One region of the Rhizobium skierniewicense Ch11 genome, then DNA from elsewhere that is predicted to be linked to it. Evidence: riboswitches for the same ligand, from Rfam matches in the RefSeq annotation. Region 1 holds a riboswitch; the other holds the start of a gene.
What was found. Region 1 has a riboswitch for S-adenosylmethionine ahead of metA (homoserine O-acetyltransferase MetA). Riboswitches for the same ligand answer to the same signal wherever they lie in the genome.

Region 1 (7,596 bases):
CATCCAGTGTTCTTCGCGCTCGATGGCCTTGCCGAGCTTGTGCTGTTCCAGCTCTTCTTCTTCCAGCACCTTGTCGCGCCATTCCTCGAAATGCGCAAAACCGCGGCTGAGACGACGTGCCTGTCCTCGGTCCAGCCAGACGGTGGCGGTGGAGACTTTTTCGAGAAAACGACGGTCATGCGAAATCAGCACCAGCGCGCTGCGCGTCTGCTGCAATTCGCTTTCCAGCCATTCGATGGTCGGCAGGTCGAGATGGTTGGTCGGCTCGTCCAGCATCAGGATATCGGGCTCAGGCGCCATGACGCGCACGAGTGCTGCGCGGCGCGCTTCCCCGCCGGAAAGGCTGGACGGATGTTCCTGTCCCGTCAGGCCCAGATGTTCCAACAGATAGGTGACGCGATAGGCATCATCACCCGGTCCCAGCCCCCCCTCGGCATAGGCCTGCACCGTCTCGTAACCGGCAAAATCCGGTGCCTGATCCAGATAACGAATGGTGGCGGAAGGGTGCTTGAAAATCTCACCCGATTGCGCCTCGACCAGACCGGCAGCGATTTTCATCAGCGTGGATTTGCCCGAACCGTTGCGGCCGACGAGGCAGATGCGATCGCCGGGCTCGACTTGAAGGTTGGCACCGTCAAGCAGCGGGGTAGCGCCGAATTTCAGCGTGATATCGTCGAGTTTCAAAATGGGGGGTGCCAAGGTGTCAGGCTCCGGTCTTGTCATAAGGACGGGCAAGCACGATGGCTTTGCCGCTTTTGAGGCGAAGGCGCAAGGGGCCTTCCGCCACGTTGGAAATAGTGCGCGACGAGCCGAAAGCAAGCGCGAAGTTTTCTAGGGGATAGCGTGCATTTTCGATATCAAGGCCTTTCAGCGCGGTAAAACCAGCAACCGAAAACAGGGACCCGGAGGGAAGATCGAGGTCCAGAGTGCCTTCCATCAGCGGATAGGCTTCTTCTTCGCCTGATGTCAGCACCACCTCGAATCCGCGCTCTGCCAGCGAAACCGCATAAAGCAGATGAAACAGCGCATGGTCCGACCGCTCACCCGCCAATGCTCCAACCAGTGTCAATCGCTGCGCACCCCGGGACAGGGCTTCGGAAACCGCAATCTCGCCGTCTGTAACGCCCTTTGTAGCCGGAAATGGTTGTTTCTCGACATCCGCCCAACCCTCTTGCAGCGCCGTGTCGGACGAATCGAAGTCGCCAACCCAAAGCTCAGGGATAAGCCCCAACGGTTGCGCGTGACGCATGCCGCTATCTGCGGCAATCACGCGCGTATCCGCCACCGCCTTTTGCAAGCGATCCGTAACAGTGATGTTGCCGCCGAGCAAAATGGTGAAAGGAGCAGATGTCATGCTCTGCCATAGCCTATCTATGGCAAAAAGCAAAAGCCATAACCATGATGCGACCATCCATCATGCCGCCGTTTAAAACGAGTTTCGATTTACGCTGAGGTTAACAACTTCAGGTCAGTACACTTCAGCAAGCATGGTATGACATAAATGCAACCAAAGGAGGTTTTCATGTTCACCGTGACAAACAATACTGGCAGAATTCTCACTCTCTACAACGGCGCTACGGTTATCGCGGCCATCGCAAACGGAGCCGTTGGCAATTCGAACCAACTGAACGTCAGCACGATTGGTTACGGAGATGCGATATTCGCCAACAGTTCCGGCACGTTCGCCGATAATACCAATTACACAGCGACATATCAGGCTTCGAGCCCGAATTTCCCCCAGAATAACGTCCTTTTTGCCAACGGCTTACCAGGAGGCAATGTTCGTTTCTTCTAACGTCTCAGATTGAGAAACGGTAAAGCGGCGGGTTTCCTGAAATGCTCGCCGCTTTACTTACGGCGTTTCGGCTTGACTGCAGGGCAATTGAGCAGTGTCGATTTTCGTTGATTCAGAGCAATTCCAGGCGTATGTACCGCTCCTATGTGGTGATTTGCCGACCGGCTTGCAGCCACTTTAAAGAAGTCGCTAAATGGTCGAGGAAACATCTCATTTCCGAGGACCGGCTGCGATTTCGTTGCCGGTTTTTGTGTTCATGGCCCGCGCCTCCACGGAAGTGAGTTCGACATGCCGATAAAAATCCCCGATACGCTGCCTGCGTTCGAAACCCTGATACATGAGGGTGTGCGGGTACTGACAGAAACGGCGGCCATCCGGCAGGATATTCGCCCGCTCCAGATCGGGCTTCTCAATCTCATGCCGAACAAGATCAAGACCGAGATCCAGATGGCGCGACTGGTCGGCGCGTCTCCGCTTCAGGTCGAGCTCTCGTTGGTTCGTATCGGCGGCCATCGTGCCAAGAATACGCCGGAAGAGCACCTGCTATCCTTTTATGAGACTTGGGAAGAGGTGCGTCACCGCAAGTTCGACGGCTTCATCATCACCGGCGCGCCCGTGGAAAAACTGACCTATGAGGACGTGACCTATTGGGATGAGATGCGCAAGATTTTCGAATGGACGGAGACGAATGTCCACTCGACGCTAAATGTCTGCTGGGGTGCGATGGCCGCCATCTACCATTTCCATGATGTGCCGAAGCATGCGCTGAAGGAAAAGGCGTTCGGCGTCTACCGCCACCGCAATCTGAGCCCCGCCTCGATCTACCTCAATGGCTTCTCGGATGATTTTCAGGTGCCCGTATCGCGCTGGACAGAAGTGCGCCGCGCCGACATCGAAAAGCATCCCAACCTTGAAATCCTGATGGAATCCGAGGAGATGGGCGTTTGCCTCGTGCACGAGAAGAAAGGCAAGCGGCTCTATATGTTCAACCATGTCGAGTACGATTCCACGTCGCTCGCCGACGAATATTTTCGCGATGTCGATGCTGGCGTGCCGATCAAGGTGCCGCATGATTATTTTCCGCACAACGACCCTGGTCTGACGCCGCTCAACCGCTGGCGCAGCCACGCCCATCTGTTCATGGGCAACTGGATCAACGAGATTTACCAGACGACACCGTATGATCTGGAAGAAATCGGAAAAGGCCAGGACCAGAGCGCAGAGTGAAAATTCTGCAATTGCGTGCGGCCGGAAAATAAAGCAACGTCCGGCCCATATGTGTCGAGTGGGAGAATGAAGACGATGAGCGATGGCGCAACACGGGAAAATTTCGGACTGACGGCATCGGGAGAAAAGGTCGAGCGTGTCACCATTTCTGCAGGCGGATTGACGGCCCATGTCCTGACCTGGGGTGCTGTCATCCAGGATTTGCGCCTTGACGGCCACCAGCCGCCACTCGTTCTGGGCTTCGACAATTTCGATGACTACCCGAAATACTCCTCCTATTTCGGCGCCACACCGGGCCGCAATGCCAACCGCATCGATAGCGGCAAGTTCACTATCGATGGAAAGACCTATCAGCTCGAACTGAACGAAAAGGGTGTCACCCATCTACACGGCGGCAGCGACAACATCGGCAAGCGCAACTGGCTGCTGATGGAACATGGCCCTGACCACGTGGTTCTGCAGATCGTCGATCCGGATGGCCGTGCTGGTTATCCGGGCAATTGTACCGTAACCGCGACCTACACGATCCGGGAAGGCGGTGTGCTGTCGATGGTCTATGAGACGACGACCGACAAGCCGACCATCGCCAACATCTGCCAGCATTCCTATTTCAATCTCGATGGCGCGCAAACCACGCTCGGCCACGAAATCGAAATCGCCGCTGACCATTATTTACCGACAACCGATCGACAAATCCCGACCGGCGAAATCCGCCCCGTAGATGGCACCGTGTTCGATCTGCGCCGTCCTGTCCCCGTCGAGCGGGAAGAAAACGGCGAGCAGGTGACCTATGATCACAATTTCTGCCTGTCATCGGAGCGCGTCGCCAAACGCAGGGTCGCGCGTGTCACGGCACCGGCCTCGAAAGTATCGCTGGAAGTGCACACGACCGAGCCCGGCGTGCAATTCTACTCGGCCTTCAAGTTGAACACCGGCGCGCCGGGCCTGGAGGGCCGTCGCTATGGACCTTTTGCGGGCCTTTGCCTCGAAACCCAGATTTGGCCGGACGCAGTCAACCACGATGGTTTCCCTAAGGCAATCCTGCGCCCCGGCGAAACGCTTCGTCAGGAAACCGACTACATCTTCACCAAAGGCTGAGGTTCCTAGTCCAGAACGCACCCGACATAGGCGCCTGAACCCCGGGCTCGTCTTTCGATGAGGCCGGCCAGACGTTGCATTCCTCTGCCGGGTTTTCCAGCAACGCGATCAATCGGATTGGGCAGCGCGACCGCAAGAAGTGCTGCCTGCCGCGAACTCAACTTCGAGGCCGAGACCTTGAAGTGGTATTGCGCAGCGGCTTCGATGCCGTAAATGCCCGGCCCCCATTCGGCGACGTTGAGATAAATCTCCATCATCCGTTTTTTTGACCAGACGAAGTCGGACACGACAGCCAGGGGCAGTTCCAACCCTTTGCGGATGAAAGACCGGCCATTCCATAGAAACAGGTTTTTTGACGTCTGCATGGGAATGGTGCTGGCACCACGCGTGGCCTCACCTTCCAATGCGCTGTTGACCACTGTCTGCATCTGGTTCCAGTCTACCCCGCCGTGGGAACAGAATTGCCCATCCTCGGACATCATCACCGATTGAACGAGCCGTGGTGAAATCTCGTCGAGCGACACCCAGCGTCGATCATAGCCCTGAAACATGACGAGATCGGCCAGCATCAGCGTCGAAACCGGACGCATGAAAGGCAGGGCATAGAGGACAATGAGCAGGTAGGGCAAAACCAGCAGGGCGAGAATGAAGAGGAGGATACGTTTCACGAGACTTCGCACATCCACATCAGGTTTTCTCTCGCTCTCGACAAGCGTTTCGTGATCCGTCTCGCTGTCCGGCGTGCTGCTCAAAACTTGGCCCCCACTTGGCTACCCATCGAAGCCTTTCATATTCCGCATACACCATCAAGGCTACTGTCGATAACGAAGTTCCACATCCAGCTGACAAAAACGATTGCCAGCCATTTTTCCCCATGCGAAAGAGCCAATCGTCACCTGACATGGTAAGGAAACAGGCAAGATGACATTCGAGACCCGGCTGCGCGACAATGCGGCAAGAACCGAAGCCTTGCTCGGCGACTTGCTGTCCAGCAACCCGCGCACCGACGAAATCACCCGCCCGGAAAATTTGCTCAACGCCATGCGCCACGGTGTCTTGAACGGTGGCAAGCGGTTGCGGCCGTTTCTGGTTATCGAGACCGCGGCTCTTTTGGGTGGTGACGCCACCGCCGCATTGCATGTCGGCGCAGCGCTGGAATGCCTGCACTGTTATTCGCTGGTGCACGATGATCTTCCTGCCATGGACAATGATGATCTGCGCCGCGGCCAGCCGACGGTTCACAGGAAATTCGATGAGGCGACGGCCATTCTGGCGGGCGATAGCCTGCTGACGCTGGCCTTCGATATTATCGCGTCACCGGAGACCACCCTGCCCGACGATCGCAGAGCCACACTCGTCCTCGCATTGGCGAAAGCGGCGGGTATCGGCGGCATGGCGGGCGGACAGGCACTCGATCTGGCAGCCGAGAGCCAAGCCCCCGACGAGGGCGGCGTGATTACATTGCAGGCGATGAAAACCGGTGCCCTCATCCGTTTTGCCTGTGAAGCCGGTGCGATCATCGCCGGAAGCATTTCCACCGAGCGAACGCGTCTGCGCAGCTACGGCGAAAAGATCGGCCTTGCTTTTCAACTGGCCGACGACCTCCTCGATCTCACCTCCGACGCCGCCACCATGGGCAAGGCGACCGGCAAGGATGCCGCCCGGGGCAAGGGAACATTGGTTGCTCTGCGCGGATCGGACTGGGGTCGAAGCCGTTTGCGTGAACTGGTGTCGGAAGCCTCGGATCTGCTGACCCCCTATGGCAAACGCGCGGATATCCTGATCGAAACCGCACGGTTTGTTGCCGAGCGCAAAAACTGACCTCCATCGCCAGTCCAGTCATCGCCTGTTTTTAAAGCCGCTCGCCATAAATCGCTTGATCGATGATCCCTGCCATCGTATGCATGTTTATGCACGATTTAGCCGAATGATTCCGAATGAGCAAGCCAGACCATTTTGTGAGCGAGAGACAAGCGTTGATCTACGCGCAGTTACAACAGCACGGTCGGGTGCTGTCACAGGAACTGGCGCAGACGTTCGACGTCTCGGAAGACACGGTCAGGCGCGATCTGCGCGAGATGGCGGCCCGAGGAGAATGCACGCGCGTTTACGGCGGCGCGCTTTTGGCGACCAGAACAACCGTCCCACTGAAAACCCGTATGACGGAAATGCCGGATCGCAAGGCGACGTTGGGCCGAACTGCTGCTCGATTCTTACAGGACGGAATGACGGTCTTTATCGATGCCGGCTCCACCAATCTGGCCATAGCTAAAAATCTTGGGGCGGGTTTGAAGCTTACCGTGATCACCAGCACGCCGGTCATTGCCGCCGAACTGGAAGGAAATACGGACATCGATCTCATTCTGATCGGTGGCCGGGTCCATCCCGCCATCGGCGCGGCCATCGACGCGACGGCCATACGGCAGTTGGAACAGATGCGGCCCGATCTTTGCATCGTCGGCGTCTGCGGTCTGACAGTCGATGGACTTTGTGCCGAAATCTATGAAGATGCCACCTTCAAGCGGCTTGCCTGTGAAGCCAGCGCCCGGACACTTGCCGCCATAACCTCCGAGAAGCTGGGGGTCCCCTCCGCCTTCCATGTTTCCTCACTGTCTTCGACGCTTACCCTCGTTCTTGAGGAGGGTGCCGATCTCACCATGGTCGGCGCTCTGGCCAGTACGGGCGTCAAGATTCATCAGGCTGGATCGTCTTCCGACAGCTTATTTCATACGCATGCACCGAAGGACCAGTCCCGATGACCGGCACTGCCACGCAAACGCCTATACCCGCCCGCACCCCCTATATGACGAGGACACGCCTCGGCGTTTCCCTGCTGTTCCTGATGAATGGTTTCATGATGGGATCCTGGGCTCCGATGATCCCGGAATTTGCCAAGCGTTTTTCGCTGAGCGAAAGCACTCTGGGCCTCGTCATCCTGGCCTACGGCCTCGGGTCGCTGTCCTTTATGCCCATTGCGGGCTCTCAGATCGGCCGTCTAGGTTCGCGAACCGTCACGCTGACGGTCGCGCTGATCATGGTACCGACGCTGCTGTTGATCACCATGGCGAATCCACTGTGGGCAGCTGTCGTGGCCGTCTTTGTGTTCGGGGGACTGACGGGTGCCATGGATGTTGCCATGAATGCCAATGCCGTCGTGGTGGAACGCGGCATGCGCCGAGCGATCATGTCGTCGTGTCACGCATTCTGGAGTCTGGGCGGCCTCCTCGGTGCTGGCCTCGGTGGTTTGTTAATCACCAAGATTGGCGTCTACGGACATGCCATTGCCCTGACGATCATTGCAGCCGCAATGCTGGCCATTGCTTGGCCAAGGGTACAAACTGATCGCCCTCATCCGGAAGAAGAACGCCCCAAGGGTGGACTACCCATGACGCCATTGCCGTGGATCATCGGCATCATGGCGCTGTTTTCGATGATCCCGGAAGGTGCCATCCTCGATTGGGGCGCGCTTTATTTGC
Region 2 (7,596 bases), on a different contig from region 1:
GTGAACCACGCGCAGAGTGTCCGCCAGATTGTAGGTGACTAGTTCCGCCGCTTGCAGTCTAGTAATTGAAGATTAACCTAATCGTCGGGTGACTCTCTGACAAGAGTCGTGGGAATCATCTGGAATCGATTTTCCGGTTTTCCCCAACTTGCTGCATTTGTGAGTCAGAAAAGCAACACCTCGTATGGTGTCCCAAATCTTCTACCATGGCTTGAGACAGCCGGAAAATACGGACATTTGTTGACATCGCCAGGTGAAGTGACAATAGTGATTGCGTAAGAGGAAGACGACCCGAAGCCGCCGCGAGGCGGCATTTTTGATTTTCAGGCACGGGATGACCGGTAAGCCCTTATGACAGCGCCTTTCGCGCAAGGAGTGACACTGCCATGGCCGACACTGTGCTCGAAACTGGGCCATTGTTCGATACGTTTTCCAGAGCTCCCCTGCGCTTTGAACGAGGAGAGGGCGTTTGGCTCGTTACGGAAAAGGGCGAGCGATACCTGGATTTTGGTGCGGGCGTGGCGGTCACATCGGTTGGTCACAGCCATCCGCACATGGTGGACGCGTTAAAGTCGCAGGCAGAAAAGGTCTGGCACCTGTCCAATCTCTACGAGGTTGAGGGGCAGGAAGTGCTCGCCAAGCGGCTGACGGATGCAACTTTTGCGGACAAGGTTTTCTTCACCAATTCGGGTGCGGAATCCCTGGAATGCGCTATCAAAACCGCGCGCCGTTATCATTACACGCATGGTCATCCGGAAAAATTCCGTATCATTACCTTTGAAGGCGCTTTCCATGGGCGCACGCTGGCAACGATTGCTGCCGGTGGACAGGAGAAATACATCGAGGGTTTCGGTCCCAAGGTCGAGGGCTTCGATCAGGTACCGTTCAACGATCTCGACGCGCTGAAAGCGGCGATCCTTCCGGAAACGGCAGCGCTGCTGATCGAGCCGATTCAAGGTGAGGGCGGTGTGCGCCCCGTGTCGCCGGAGTTTCTGCGGGCACTACGGGCGCTGTGTGACGAGCATGGCCTGCTGCTGATTTTTGATGAAGTACAGACCGGCGTCGGCCGCACGGGCAAGTTCTTTGCGCATGAGTGGTCGGGCGTGACGCCGGATATCATGGCGGTGGCCAAGGGTATCGGCGGCGGTTTTCCGTTCGGCGCATGCCTTGCCACGGCAGAGGCCGCATCCGGCATGACGGCTGGCGTGCATGGTACGACGTATGGCGGCAACCCGTTGGCCATGGCCTGCGGCAACGCGGTGCTGGATATCGTTCTGGCCGACGACTTTCTTCCGCATGTGCGAGACGTTGCACTGGTATTCCGTCAAGGGCTCGCATCGCTCAAGGATCGCTATCCTGATGTGATCGAGGAGATCAGAGGCGAGGGTCTTCTGATCGGCGTCAAGGCGAAGGTGCCGTCATCGGATCTGCTGCATGCGATCCGTGCGGAACGGCTTCTGGGCGTTCCGGCTGGTGACAATGTCATCCGGCTGCTGCCGCCGCTTGTCGTGACGGCGGAAGAGGCGCGCGAGGGGCTGGCCCGGCTTGAAAGAGCGGCGGAAAGCCTCACCACGAAAATGGCAAAAAGCGCTTGAACGCGCATTGTTCAGGCAAGCGCCAAGCGCGGCCTGCACCAACGGGACTATATTGAAATGGCATCAGCAAAGCATTTTCTAGACCTTTCGGCCGTTGGTTCGGAAGACCTGCGGGTTATTATGGATGACGCCCGTGCGCGAAAGATTGCCACCAAGAACGGTACGGCGGAAAAGCCGCTGGCTGGCAAGATGTTGGCAATGATCTTCGAAAAGCCCTCCACGCGGACGCGTGTCTCCTTCGATGTCGGCATGCGCCAACTGGGCGGCGAGACTCTGTTCTTGTCCGGCACGGAAATGCAGCTTGGTCGCGCTGAAACCATTGGCGATACGGCCAAGGTTCTGTCGCGCTATGTCGACGCGATCATGATCCGCACCACCGACCATTCGCGCCTGCTTGAGCTTGCCGAACATGCGACCGTGCCTGTCATCAACGGCCTCACCGACGATACGCACCCTTGCCAGATCATGGCAGATATCCTTACCTTCGAGGAGCATCGCGGCCCGATCAAAGGTAAGACCATTGCCTGGACGGGTGATGGCAACAACGTGCTGCATTCGCTGGTGGAAGGGTCTGCACGCTTCGGTTACCGCATGAACATGGCCGTGCCGATGGGGTCTGAGCCCCATGACCGCTTTCTGAACTGGGCGCGCAACAATGGTGGCGACGTCAAGCTCTATCACGAAGCGCAGCGCGCCGTGGAAGGTGCCGATTGCGTCGTGACCGACACGTGGGTTTCCATGAACCAGGAACACAAGGCGCGGGGCCATAACATCTTTCAGCCTTACCAGGTCAATGCCGCCCTTATGAGCAAGGCCAACAAGGACGCGTTGTTCATGCATTGCCTGCCGGCGCATCGCGGTGAAGAGGTGACGGATGACGTCATCGACGGCCCTCAGTCTGTCGTCTTCGATGAGGCCGAAAACCGTCTGCATGCGCAAAAGGCCATCATCGCCTGGTGCATGGGCGTTATCTGATTTGCGTCAGCCAATCACCTGCAGGTGATGCTGAACCGGGTAACTTGAATTTCAGGCCGGGGTTCCTACTTCTAGCGCAATTCAATGCTGCCGTTTTTGACAACGGCAGCTTTTCATCAATCGTTCGCCGCTCGGTGGCTTCGTGCAGGTTCGCGTCTCGCAGGAGGCCCGGTCCGAACGGATACGCTGTTCTCGGATAAACCGCTCCTTTGCGAAAGTTAAGGTGGCACGGTGGTTCCGTTTTCATCGTCCCCGGTCTATCTGTGCGATACGAACATCATGCCCGTTGGTCGATGCTGTCGCGGTTTCGATCATTTTGCGCGCAAGCTCGGGCAACGGACGTCAAGGAGTTAGGACATGGCAGACGCAACGGTACAGCTGGACGATCTTAAATTGGCTGGCGACGACAAGGTCGTTCCCTTTCAGGTAGAGGGACTGGACGTGCGCGGTCGCGCCGTTCAGGTCGGACCACTCCTCAATGCTATTCTGGCGCGGCATGACTACCCGCCGGTCGTAGCTCGTCTTTTGGCGGAGGCGGTGGTTTTGACGTCGCTTATTGGCACCTCCCTTAAGTTTTCCGGCAAACTGACCCTTCAAACGAAGAGCGATGGTCCTGTGGATTTGCTGGTCGCTGATTTTTCTGCACCTGAAAGCATGCGTGCCTATGCCCGTTTTGATGAGGAGCGTCTGGCTGAGGCGACCGCTGCTGGCCAAACATCGCCGGAACAGTTGCTGGGCGAGGGTATTCTTGCCTTCACCATCGACCAGGGTGTAGGCATGCAACCATATCAGGGCATCGTACCCCTGGACGGGTCCTCACTGGAAGACATTGCTGGCGTCTATTTTCGTCAGTCAGAACAGTTGCCGACCCGCGTACGCCTTGGCGTTGCCGAGTTGTTTGACCGGGACAGCGATGGCAATCCGCGTCGCAGTTGGCGCGCAGGCGGTATTATTGCGCAGTTTCTGCCACAGGCGCCTGAGCGTGTTCGCCAACGCGACCTTCACGGCGGCGATGGCGACGAGGGTGCTGCCGAATATGCGGAGGACGATGCCTGGACCGAAGCCGTCGCTCTGATCGACACAGTAGACATGGATGAGCTGACCGATCCGCAGGTGCCTGCGGAAAAACTGTTGTTTCGCCTTTTCCATGAGCAGGGCGTGCGGGTCTATGATCCGCAACTGATCGTCGATCGCTGCAACTGCTCGCGCGACAAGATCAAAGGGGTCCTGTCAGGATTTTCCGCAACGGAAATCCAGGAAAGCCAGGAGAATGGTGTCATCTCCGTCACCTGCGAGTTCTGCTCCACCACCTACCATTATCCGGTTGAGGAAATGGAAGCGGCAAGATGAGTTGGAAAGGCGGGATGATCTCCCGCCTTTTTTAATTGAGGATTCTTGTCAGGCCGGGACTATCCAGAGAAAATGCGGGGATAGCGACGTTGAAGACCTCGCCGGTATCCGCCTTCATTTCATAATGGCCGAACATCATGCCGGATGGCGTATCCAGCGGACAGCCGGAGGAGTACTCATAGGTGTCACCGGGTTTCAGCTGCGGCTGTTCACCGATCACACCGGGGCCCGATACTTCGTCCACCTGTCCGGTTTCATCCGTAATATTCCAGTAGCGACTGACGAGAGTGACAGCCACATTCGACAGATTGGAAATCACCACTGTGTAGCCCCAGACGTAACGGCTGTCATCCGGGTCGGACTGCTCTTCAAGGTAATAGGGGTCGACGGTGACCTCGATGTCTCTTGTCACTGCTCGATACATAATGCGGCCCTAAGTCATTGCTTGTTAAATATTCTACACCAAAGGCGTGGATCATCGTCAAGAAACTGCAGGTTACCGCTGGATTTTGAAGAACAGGACGCACGCTTTTCCGATAGATATCACCTTTAGGGTAATATCCGGTTACCACACCCACTTTTTTGGCGTCTCCGGGCGCTGTTTCGCGGTGGAGGAACGGGTAGACATGGCCCGGCACATGTCCGGGCCGTGGCCCTAGCATCAGGCAGATACCGTGGCGATCGCGGCTGCAAAATCCTCCACCAGATCGTCAGTATCTTCTATCCCACAGGAAAGACGCAGCGTGCCGCCGGAAATTCCGAGTTCAGCACGGGCCTCGTCGGTCAGGTTCTTGTGCGTTGTTGTGGCAGGATGGGTAATCAGGCTTTTCGCATCACCCAGATTGTTGGAAATCTTGACGATCTCAAGCGCATTCTGCAGCTTGAAGGCCGCTTCCTTGCCACCTTTCAATTCAAAGCACACCAGCGTCGAGCCACCGGTCATCTGCTTGGCGATGATATCGGCTTGAGGATGGTCGGCGCGGCCTGGGTAGATAACCCTGCCGATTTTGTTCTGGTCGGCAAGAAAATCGGCAATCTTTCCGGCATTCGCCGTCTGCTGGCGCACGCGCAACGGCAGCGTTTCAATGCCCTTCAGCAGCGTCCATGCGTTGAAAGGAGACATGGCCGGGCCTGTGTGGCGGAAGTAGTCCTGAAGCTCTTCCTCGATCCACTTTTTGTCGGAGAGAACGACGCCACCGAGACAACGTCCCTGACCATCAATGTGCTTGGTTGCGGAGTAGACGACAATATGGGCGCCCAGTTCAAGCGGCTTCTGGAAAAGCGGTGTTGCAAACACGTTGTCAACGACCAGCTTTGCGCCGATCTGGTTGGCCAGCTTTGCAACGCCTGCGATATCGACCACTTCCAGTGTTGGATTGGTGGGGCTTTCCAGGAAGAAGAGCTTGGTGTTCTGCTGAATTGCCTTTTCCCAGTTGGCCAGATCACGTCCATCGACCAGCGTGCATTCGATGCCATATTTTGGTGCTAGCGTCTCGACAACCCAGCGGCAGGAGCCGAACAAGGCGCGGGCGGCAACGATGTGATCGCCTGCCTTCAGCTGGCAGAGAATGGCGGCGCTGACGGCAGCCATGCCCGAGGCCGTGGCGCGCGCGTCTTCGGCGCCCTCCAGCAGGCACATGCGCTTTTCGAACATGTCATTGGTGGGGCTGGCATAACGGGCGTAGATGAAGCCTTCCGTCTCGCCCTTGAAGCGGGCTTCGGCCGCCTCGGAGCTGTCGTAGACGAAACCTTGCGTGAGGTAGATCGCCTCAGATGTTTCGCCGTAGCCGGAACGCAGTGTGCCGCCATGTACCAGCTGTGTTGCCGGGCGCCATTTCTTGCTCATGTCATCACCTTACAAACAAAAAAACCGGCCGCAAAAGCAGACCGGTTACAAGCGCACCCGGTCTTTTTAGCCACTTGTTTAACGTGGCTGCAAGCCGACCGGCCAAATCACCACGGGATAAGCTTGGCTTAACCCCGTTAACGACTTGCGTCAATGCCTTGCTTTTGGTTTTGTCGCCGTGAAACGGGATGACCAAAACATGACGAGAACGACGGGCATATTGGCGGATGGTGCAATCCGGGAACTGTTCGCCTCCGGCCAACTGACGAGCGAACGGGCTCTGGATTCGGATCAGATCCAGCCCGCGAGCCTTGATCTGCGGCTCGGCGCCAAGGCCTATCGTGTGCGTGCAAGCTTCATGCCCGGCCCATCCACAAAAGTGATCGAGAAGCTGAGAAGGCTCAGCCTGCATGAGATCGACCTTGGCGAAGGTGCCGTGCTGGAGACCGGTTGCGTCTACATCGTACCTTTGATGGAGGCTGTTGCTCTTCCAGCCGATATGTCTGCCTCTGCTAACCCCAAAAGCTCGACTGGCCGTCTGGATATCTTTACCCGCGTCATAACTGACTATGCGCAGGAATTCGACAAGATACCCACGGGTTACAAGGGTCCACTCTATCTCGAGATCAGTCCGCGCACCTTCCCCATCGTCGTGCGTCAGGGCTCGCGCCTGTCGCAAATTCGCTTTCGGATCGGTCATGCGGTTTTGAACGAGGCCGAATTGCTGAGCCTGCATGAGAGCGAAACGCTGGTTGCCAGTGAAACCCCCAACGTGTCAGGCGGCGGCATAGCCCTGTCCATCGACCTTCAGGGCTTTGGCGAGCAAGGTCTTATCGGTTATCGCGGCAAGCATCACACAGCCGTTGTCGATGTCGATGAGAAGGCCGCGCACGATGTGCTCGATTTCTGGGAGCCAATCTACGCCCGCGGCCGCGCCGAACTTATTCTCGATCCGGATGAATTCTACATCCTCGTCTCCCAAGAAGCCGTCCACGTACCGCCGCTTTATGCAGCGGAGATGACACCTTTCGATCCGCTGGTCGGTGAATTTCGCGTTCACTATGCCGGCTTCTTCGACCCGGGCTTCGGCCATGCCAGCGCCGGTGGCACCGGCAGCCGGGCCGTTCTGGAAGTCAGAAGCCACGAAGTTCCCTTTATCCTCGAGCACGGCCAAATCGTCGGCCGTCTGGTCTATGAACACATGCTGACCAAGCCGGAAGGCCTTTATGGGGCAGGTCTCGGGTCCAATTATCAGGCTCAAGGCCTCAAGCTTTCAAAACATTTCCGCGCCGGGTAATCATAACGGTGTCTTGACAGTTCTCCGGAACTGTCGGACCCTTACGTTCACGCGGGTGTAGCTCAATGGTAGAGCAGCAGCTTCCCAAGCTGAATACGAGGGTTCGATTCCCTTCACCCGCTCAGCCTTCAAATTCTAGCTTTTCGTGTGCTTCCCACTATATCGAAGAGTAAAGTTTTACAGGTAGTTTTACAGGGTAGTGTTCCCTGTGTGATCTATTATGCTTAATTAGTGTGGACTTTGGCGACTAAGAAATTTGGATAGTGGCACTGCGTTAACTGTAGCAATTTTGTGGCAGTGATTTACATTTGTAGCGTGCTTATTAATTAATTATCAAAATTGTTAGAGCAAGCTATAGACCTGAGGGCAAATGTACGCATAATGGCGGCAACACACAGGAATAGGGGTTGACACGATTTAATTTTCGTATATCGGCGCGCTGACATACAAAAAACAAATCTGTAACCTACATACGGAACAGATGACGACTTGATTGGTTCTCGTCGTATAGAAGGAGCGAGTTATGGAAACTA

Region 2: another riboswitch for S-adenosylmethionine. It lies ahead of EKM04_RS08570 (O-succinylhomoserine sulfhydrylase); the one in region 1 lies ahead of metA (homoserine O-acetyltransferase MetA).

What each region holds. Positions count from the first base shown of each region.
Region 1 is NZ_RXPG01000003.1:195,454-203,049, reverse strand. Features, by position in the region: gene EKM04_RS02575 (ABC-F family ATP-binding cassette domain-containing protein) at 1-699, opposite strand, end outside; gene EKM04_RS02570 (thiamine diphosphokinase) at 704-1,354, opposite strand; gene EKM04_RS02565 (hypothetical protein) at 1,523-1,795, shown strand; SAM riboswitch at 1,932-2,008, shown strand; gene metA (homoserine O-acetyltransferase MetA) at 2,084-3,022, shown strand; gene EKM04_RS02555 (aldose epimerase family protein) at 3,098-4,120, shown strand; gene mtgA (monofunctional biosynthetic peptidoglycan transglycosylase) at 4,126-4,806, opposite strand; gene EKM04_RS02545 (polyprenyl synthetase family protein) at 5,042-5,941, shown strand; gene EKM04_RS02540 (DeoR/GlpR family DNA-binding transcription regulator) at 6,058-6,879, shown strand; gene EKM04_RS02535 (MFS transporter) at 6,876-7,596, shown strand, end outside.
Region 2 is NZ_RXPG01000009.1:33,261-40,856, forward strand. Features, by position in the region: gene EKM04_RS08550 (aspartate aminotransferase family protein) at 387-1,595, shown strand; gene argF (ornithine carbamoyltransferase) at 1,653-2,570, shown strand; gene EKM04_RS08560 (Hsp33 family molecular chaperone) at 2,928-3,920, shown strand; gene apaG (Co2+/Mg2+ efflux protein ApaG) at 3,952-4,344, opposite strand; gene EKM04_RS08570 (O-succinylhomoserine sulfhydrylase) at 4,582-5,766, opposite strand; SAM riboswitch at 5,812-5,890, opposite strand; gene EKM04_RS08575 (2'-deoxycytidine 5'-triphosphate deaminase) at 5,966-7,063, shown strand; tRNA gene EKM04_RS08580 (tRNA-Gly) at 7,115-7,185, shown strand; gene EKM04_RS08585 (hypothetical protein) at 7,587-7,596, shown strand, end outside.